Bacillus pumilus: one gene and its partner. The main gene of each other region encodes a partner of the protein of the gene in region 2 in a complex. Links are inferred from orthologs where the notes say so. Each region holds a gene or a part of one and is shown on either strand. Other genes may lie near its edges.

Evidence for each region.
Region 1: the proteins of CKW02_RS17885 (region 2) and CKW02_RS11195 are in contact, whole or in part, in a crystal structure (PDB 3TUF), measured with the Bacillus subtilis proteins. The link is inferred for Bacillus pumilus from one-to-one orthologs.

What each region holds. Positions count from the first base shown.
Region 1 is NZ_LT906438.1:2,198,167-2,201,489, forward strand. What follows is about bases 138-3,136. They hold CKW02_RS11195 (SpoIIIAH-like family protein), read right to left. Parts: upstream 1,954-3,136; coding sequence 1,321-1,953; downstream 138-1,320. Other genes in these bases: accC (acetyl-CoA carboxylase biotin carboxylase subunit), read right to left, coding at 138-636; accB (acetyl-CoA carboxylase biotin carboxyl carrier protein), read right to left, coding at 648-1,124; spoIIIAG (stage III sporulation protein AG), read right to left, coding at 1,953-2,624; spoIIIAF (stage III sporulation protein AF), read right to left, coding at 2,617-3,136. Also shown: more of accC, read right to left, coding at 1-137; more of spoIIIAF, read right to left, coding at 3,137-3,249; spoIIIAE (stage III sporulation protein AE), read right to left, coding at 3,264-3,323. UniProt on the Bacillus subtilis protein: Involved in forespore engulfment. Forms a channel with SpoIIIAH that is open on the forespore end and closed (or gated) on the mother cell end.
Region 2 is NZ_LT906438.1:3,421,269-3,424,398, forward strand. Bases 218-3,023 are described here. They hold CKW02_RS17885 (stage II sporulation protein SpoIIQ), read right to left. Parts: upstream 2,166-3,023; coding sequence 1,269-2,165; downstream 218-1,268. Other genes in these bases: CKW02_RS17875 (ammonium transporter), read left to right, coding at 218-823; CKW02_RS17880 (P-II family nitrogen regulator), read left to right, coding at 842-1,189; CKW02_RS17890 (GNAT family N-acetyltransferase), read left to right, coding at 2,282-2,791. In the rest of the region: more of CKW02_RS17875, read left to right, coding at 1-217; CKW02_RS17900 (TlpA family protein disulfide reductase), read right to left, coding at 3,026-3,130. UniProt on the Bacillus subtilis protein: Involved in forespore engulfment and required for anchoring membrane proteins on the forespore side of the septal membrane. Forms a channel with SpoIIIAH that is open on the forespore end and closed (or gated) on the mother cell end.

The DNA of each region.
Region 1 (3,323 bases), 1.2 Mb from region 2 along the record:
TTGGATTTCCACGTGTCTAAAGTCTTCAATGAACTTTTCTAAATAGACGCCAGGGTTACCAAAGTTTTGCGCTGCTTCCTGCTGCGTGATGGTGACACCGTTAATAAGCTCTTCTTCGGTACGAGCTACACGGATTCCTTTACCACCGCCGCCGGCAGTTGCTTTTATAATCACAGGATACCCAATACTTGCTGCTGTTGAAACAGCATCATCAAGATCTTTTACAATTCCTTGGGAACCAGGAACAATCGGAACGCCAGCATCTTTCATTGTTTCCCTTGCGACATCTTTCGTTCCCATTTTGGAAATCGCTGACGCAGTTGGCCCAACAAAGATGACATTGCATTCCTCGCAAAGCTCTGCGAAGTCTGCATTTTCAGCAAGGAAGCCGTATCCTGGATGGATGGCATCTGTCCCTGTTAATTTGGCTACACTAACAATATTCGTGACATTTAAATAACTATCTTTTGAAGCAGTCGGTCCGATGCAATATGCTTCATCAGCCATTTGAACATGAAGCGCATCGCGATCCGCTTCAGAAAATACCGCAACTGTTTCAATTCCAAGCTCTTTACAAGCGCGGATAATTCTAACTGCGATTTCTCCTCTGTTTGCAATTAATAGCTTTTTAATCATGATCGTACTCCTTACTCTGCTTTCACTAGAAAGAGGGGTTGTCCGAATTCTACAAGCTGACCGTTCTCAGCTAATACTTCGACGATTTCACCTTTTACTTCTGCTTCGATTTCATTAAACAGTTTCATCGCTTCTACGATGCACACAACTGTGTTTTCCTTCACCTTAGAACCTGATGTCACATATGGATCTGCTTCTGGTGAAGATGAAGCATAAAATGTGCCAACCATTGGGGATGTGATTTTATGCAGATTTTCAGACGCAGCTGCCTCTTGTGCAGGGGCTTCGGTCTGAGCTGGAGCTTGTGCTTTAGGAGCTTGTTGAGCTGGAGCTGCTTGGACAGGAGCCACTGGTGCCGCTACTTGCTGAACGACTTCTTTATTTTTCTTCAGTTTGATTTTTGCACCTTCGTTTTCGTACGTAAATTCATCAATTGTTGATTCGTCAATTAATTTAATCAGTTCATGAATTTCTTCAATTTTTAACATGGATTTGCACCCCTATGTATGGATTTATCTTTTTCTTTATAGGCTAGTACTAAAAGTACATACTATAACCATCTTACAGGAGGATTTCATTGAATTCAACTACTATTGTGGCGAAGCGCTTTGCGAGAGCACCTTGGAGAGGGCGCCAAACCGCATCAAAAAACGCCCTTTACGGCAAAGGGCGCCTGTTCATTTTTTATTCATTGGAGGGCTCAAAAGTGACCGCTACGTTATCAAGACCTCTCATTTCTTTTGTGACCATATCAATAATATCGGCCGCTTGGGACTTTGATTTTTTGTCAGAACGAACTGTGATGCTCACTTTATCTCCCTCTGCACTCACTAGCGCATCTTTATAACCTTTTGTTTTAATTAAGGTTTCGAGCTGACGCTCCGTTCCTTCTGCCTCACTAAGCGCTGTCATTTGGTCATACGCTTCGCTTTTTTCTTGTGCTGTTGCATCATCACTGGATACGATTTCGTTGAACTCTTCACGCTGTTTGCTTCGTTTATCTTCAAGCTCTAATCTGTATGTTGTAAAAAGCTCATCGTCTGTTTGCTCTGACACAGCCTTTCCTTCTTCACCGCTTGTTTCGATATCCTCTTGTTTACCATTTGTTTCTTTGTCAGTGGACTTCTCATCAGCGCCTTTTTCCGTTCCTTTGTCCATCCCTTTTTCTGGTTCAGTCTTTTTCTCTTCCGTTCCTTTTGATTTCATCTCTTCTACTGTCACTGCATTTTCACCTTGTGGAGACATGATATAGTACACACTTAAGACGACAACTAAACTTAGCATCGTTAATAGCCAAACCGTTTGTTTTTTTAACATCATTCCGAATCCTCCTTGATTTTTTTAGGGGCAACAGCCACTCTATGGCTCGGTACGTCAAGCACTCGTGTAACCGCTTCAATGATGGTTTTCTTTATTTGAACGTTGTCTACTCCTTGAGCAACAACGAGAACACCTCGAATATCTGGTTTTTTCGTTTGCACCACGACTGGCGTTTCTTCATTGCCATTTTTGATGATGACGATTTCTTCTTCTTTTGTTTGATCGGTGACACTTCGCACGCCGCCTTCTTTATCTGTTTCTTCGGTCGTTGTGCTTTTATTGGATTTGTTTTTTTCAAACACTTTTAAAGAAGTGGCGTCTACATTGACCACAATCGATACATCCTCAACGCCAATAATGGTCTCTAAAATTTCTTTCAGCTGATTTTCGTATTCTTGCTCCACATCTTCAATCGAATTTTTTGATTTACTTGACGATGCCGGCTTGAATACCTCCTGCTCTTGTGAGGTTGTTTTTTTAGAAGTAGGAACAGCAGCTTGTTCTTTGCTTGATGGCGGTGACAAGATCTGACTGACTAACATGAAAGATACGCCGATGATGAATACAAGCAGCAAGTAATGGTGCTTCGTTAATTTTGGTTTCCCTTCACCTTTTTCAGGCGGCTGCAAGAATGATTTCAGCTTTTGTTTCCAGTCCTTGTTATTCATGATCTGCTGCGTCACCTCCCTCAATGTTCAGCGCAATGTGCTCAGGACTCGTATTCCAAACATCAGCAAGCGTCTCTTTCACCCTCTTGATCTCTTTGCTAGAAGATCCAGCGCTTTCCTCCTTTTGCCTGGAGAGATCAATGTCCACCTTTGCCACCGTTTCTACAGCATCACCTGTGAGCGGGGAAAGAACTGCTTTGATGCGAAATTGATCCGCCTCCATATTCTGATCCAGGTGCTCTTCATCTGCCAACACTTCTACGTGTTTCATTTCGTAGCTCTCCTTCTCCAGTGGCTCCTTTGCGCTTTTTTCTAGTTGGACAGCCATTTGCTTTAAAATATATGCACGCTGAGAGGCTTGTATTTCTTTTTTTTCTAAATTCATCTGATTTTTTATTTCTTCTGACTGTGCTTCTTCCTTTCCCTTCATCAATTCTGAGAAAATTTGGTCAGGGTCTGCCCGAAATAAAGCAAAAATCGGATTGAGCATCACCACAATCAACAGGAGGCTGACGACCATTTTGGCATATCTTTGCATGCTTGAATTGGGAAGCAGAAGATCAATGACAATCGCAAATAAGATAAAGAGAATAATACTTGTGATCCATTCCGTGAGAAAACTCAAAAGGTGTCCCCTCCTTACTTCATCATCATGGTCAGGTTGCCAGCAGTGATAATGACGGTAATGCTTAAAAAGAA
Region 2 (3,130 bases):
ACTCCTTTGGGTCACATTTGTATACGCGCCAGTCGCACACTGGGTATGGGGAGGCGGTTGGATTGGCGAAATGGGTGCGCTCGACTTCGCTGGAGGAAACGTGGTTCACATTTCATCAGGTGTTGCAGGTCTAGTCGTAGCGATTGTGCTCGGGAAGCGTAAAGAAGCAGCAAGCTCTTCTCCTCACAATTTGATTTATACTCTTCTTGGCGGAGCTGTCATTTGGTTTGGATGGTTTGGCTTTAACGTTGGAAGTGCCCTTACCTTAGACAGTGTCGCAATGTATGCCTTTATTAACACCAATACAGCTGCTGCTGCGGGAATCATCGGCTGGCTGTTAGTCGAGTGGATGATCAACAAAAAACCGACCATGCTCGGCGCGATTTCTGGAGCCATCGCAGGTCTTGTGGCAATTACACCTGCCGCCGGTTTTGTCACACCTTTTGCTTCTATCATCATCGGAATTATTGGCGGGATTGTGTGTTTCTGGGGAGTCTTCTCACTCAAAGCCAAATTTGGCTATGATGATGCACTAGATGCATTCGGTCTTCACGGAATTGGCGGGACTTGGGGAGGAATTGCAACCGGGCTTTTCGCAACAACCTCTGTCAATGACGGTGGAGCCAATGGATTATTCTACGGAGATCCCAGCTTACTTTGGAAGCAAGTCGTCGCTATTGTTGCCACTTATGCCTTTGTAGCTGTTGTGACATACGTAATCATCAAAGTGGTCAATCTCTTCTTTAAGATTCGCGCAACCGAAGAAGAAGAATCAGTGGGTCTTGATTTAACCATGCATGGGGAAAAAGCTTATCAAGATTAAAGAAAAAGGGGTGTCTCTATGAGCAAAATGTATAAAGTGGAGATTGTCACACGTCCAGCCAATTTTGAAACATTAAAGGTGGAGCTTGGAAAGATTGGTGTTACTTCCATTACCTTTTCGAATGTACACGGCTGCGGTTTACAAAAGGGACATACAGAGCTATACCGTGGCGTCAAAAAGGAAAGTAATGTGTACGAACGATTAAAGATTGAAATCGTCCTAAGCGAAGTACCTGTCGAACAGGTCGTTGAAACAGCTCAAAAGGTACTTCGTACAGGCGAACCAGGGGATGGGAAAATTTTTATATATGAGATAGAAAATACAATCAACATTCGGACAGGTGAAGAAGGACCTGCCGCTCTTTAAACCATCCTCCGCCGAGTGCGGGGATTTTTTAAAGACAGAAAAAAACCTCTGCATGATTCATATACAGAGGTTTCAAGAATTAAGATTGTTTTGTTTCTTCAGATTGACTGCTGTCTTTAGAGGAATCAGAAGACTTTTCTTGATCAGAGGATTTCCCCTTCTCATCAGACTTTTCTTCAGATTTTTCTCCAGCAGGCTCTTTGGCCTTATCTTCAGCAGCAGGTTCCTTCGTTTTTTCATCAGCTTTTGGCTGAGCAGGTTCTTTTGCTTCTTCCGTCACTTCTTGCGCGGCCTTTTCAATAGTTGAAACAGGCTTGTCAATGAAGCTAAGTGGATTAAGCGCTAAACCTTCCATACGAATTTCAAAATGCACATGGTTGCCGCTTTCAGCACCATAAAGATTTTTACCAGAAGCACCGATGACATCATTCTGCTTCACTTCATCGCCTTCTTTAACACTCACCTGTGACAACGATTGATAAACAGTCGATAATCCATCTTCATGTTCAATTTCAACGACGTGACCGAGAACTGGATCTTTTTTCGCTTGAACCACTGTTCCACTAAGAGCAGCTGTGACATCAAACACTTTGCCATCTTTATCTGCAAGATCAATACCTTTGCTCAAGGTATAGGTGTTATTATAGTTTACAAGTGCTGCTTCTTTTTCTTTTTGATCAGCATCTGCTTCATAGAACTTTTTCACGACAGAAACATTATCAGAATTCTGGACTGGCATGGCAACATTTTCAATTGGCTTTCCAACTTCAACGGCATCATCACGCTGTTCTTGCCCTGTTTGATTTCCATCAGATAGTTGGTCTTTCACATCTTTTGATACAGCTTGATACCAAAGAACGGCTGTTAACACGACCGCTGCGCTGACCAAGTAAATTGCAGGGAATACCCAGCGCTTACGGAAAAATTGCTGAACTTTTGTGATTTTGGAAGTACGTTTCTTTTCTTCCTCTCTCATTTTTCATCACCTCAGCAACATTCTGAACACTTTTCAAAAAATATATACACACGAAATCATTTTTCTTTTTATTTTGCGCAATCGCATCAATAATATGTATGATGAATGAAAAAAAGATGGGGGACTTTAATGTGAAAACTTTCAACCGTATAGCAACAGAAGATGACCTCAAAGCAATCGTTGATATTTACAATTCGACTATTGCTTCAAGAGAAGTAACCGCCGATACAGAACCAGTTTCAGTTGAAGACCGCCGGCAATGGTTTTTGAATCATTCAGAGAAAAGACCTCTCTATGTGAAAACAGATGAGGATGGACATATTTACGGCTGGCTCAGCTTTGAAACGTTTTATGGAAGACCTGCATACAACGGGACCGTTGAAATGAGTATTTACTTAAACCAAGACGATCGAGGGAAAGGCTTAGGGTCACTTTTTTTACAAGAGGCCATTGAGTTGGCACCTTCACTAGGCATTCGAACATTACTCGCCTTTATTTTCGGGCACAACGAAGCCAGCATTCGATTATTTAAAAAGCACGGCTTTGAAACATGGGGTCACCTGCCACGCATCGCAGAAATGGACGGCAGCAGGTACGATTTAGACATTCTAGGAAAAGAATTATAAAATGAGCGTCTCTCCAACAAAGAGACGCTTCAGATTGTTGACAAAGGGCTAAAATGATCTTGATTTTAGCCCTTTGTCTTCTTTTCAGCGTGATAGAAAACCTTTGCAGTCAAGGAAGGACGAGTACTGGAGCGGAGCGAATTTGACATTCGTGAGCACCAGCACGCAGGACTGACAACGAATGCGAGGGTTTGTCTACATGCTGGAGCGTCTCTCCAACAAAGAGACGCTTTTTTATGATGCGTGTAACAGCTGTTCAAACTGTTTCGCATTTTGAACAGATTTTCTTTGGAGGATGATGCCATGTTCATCTATCAGAATCGCTTGCGGAACAACAGT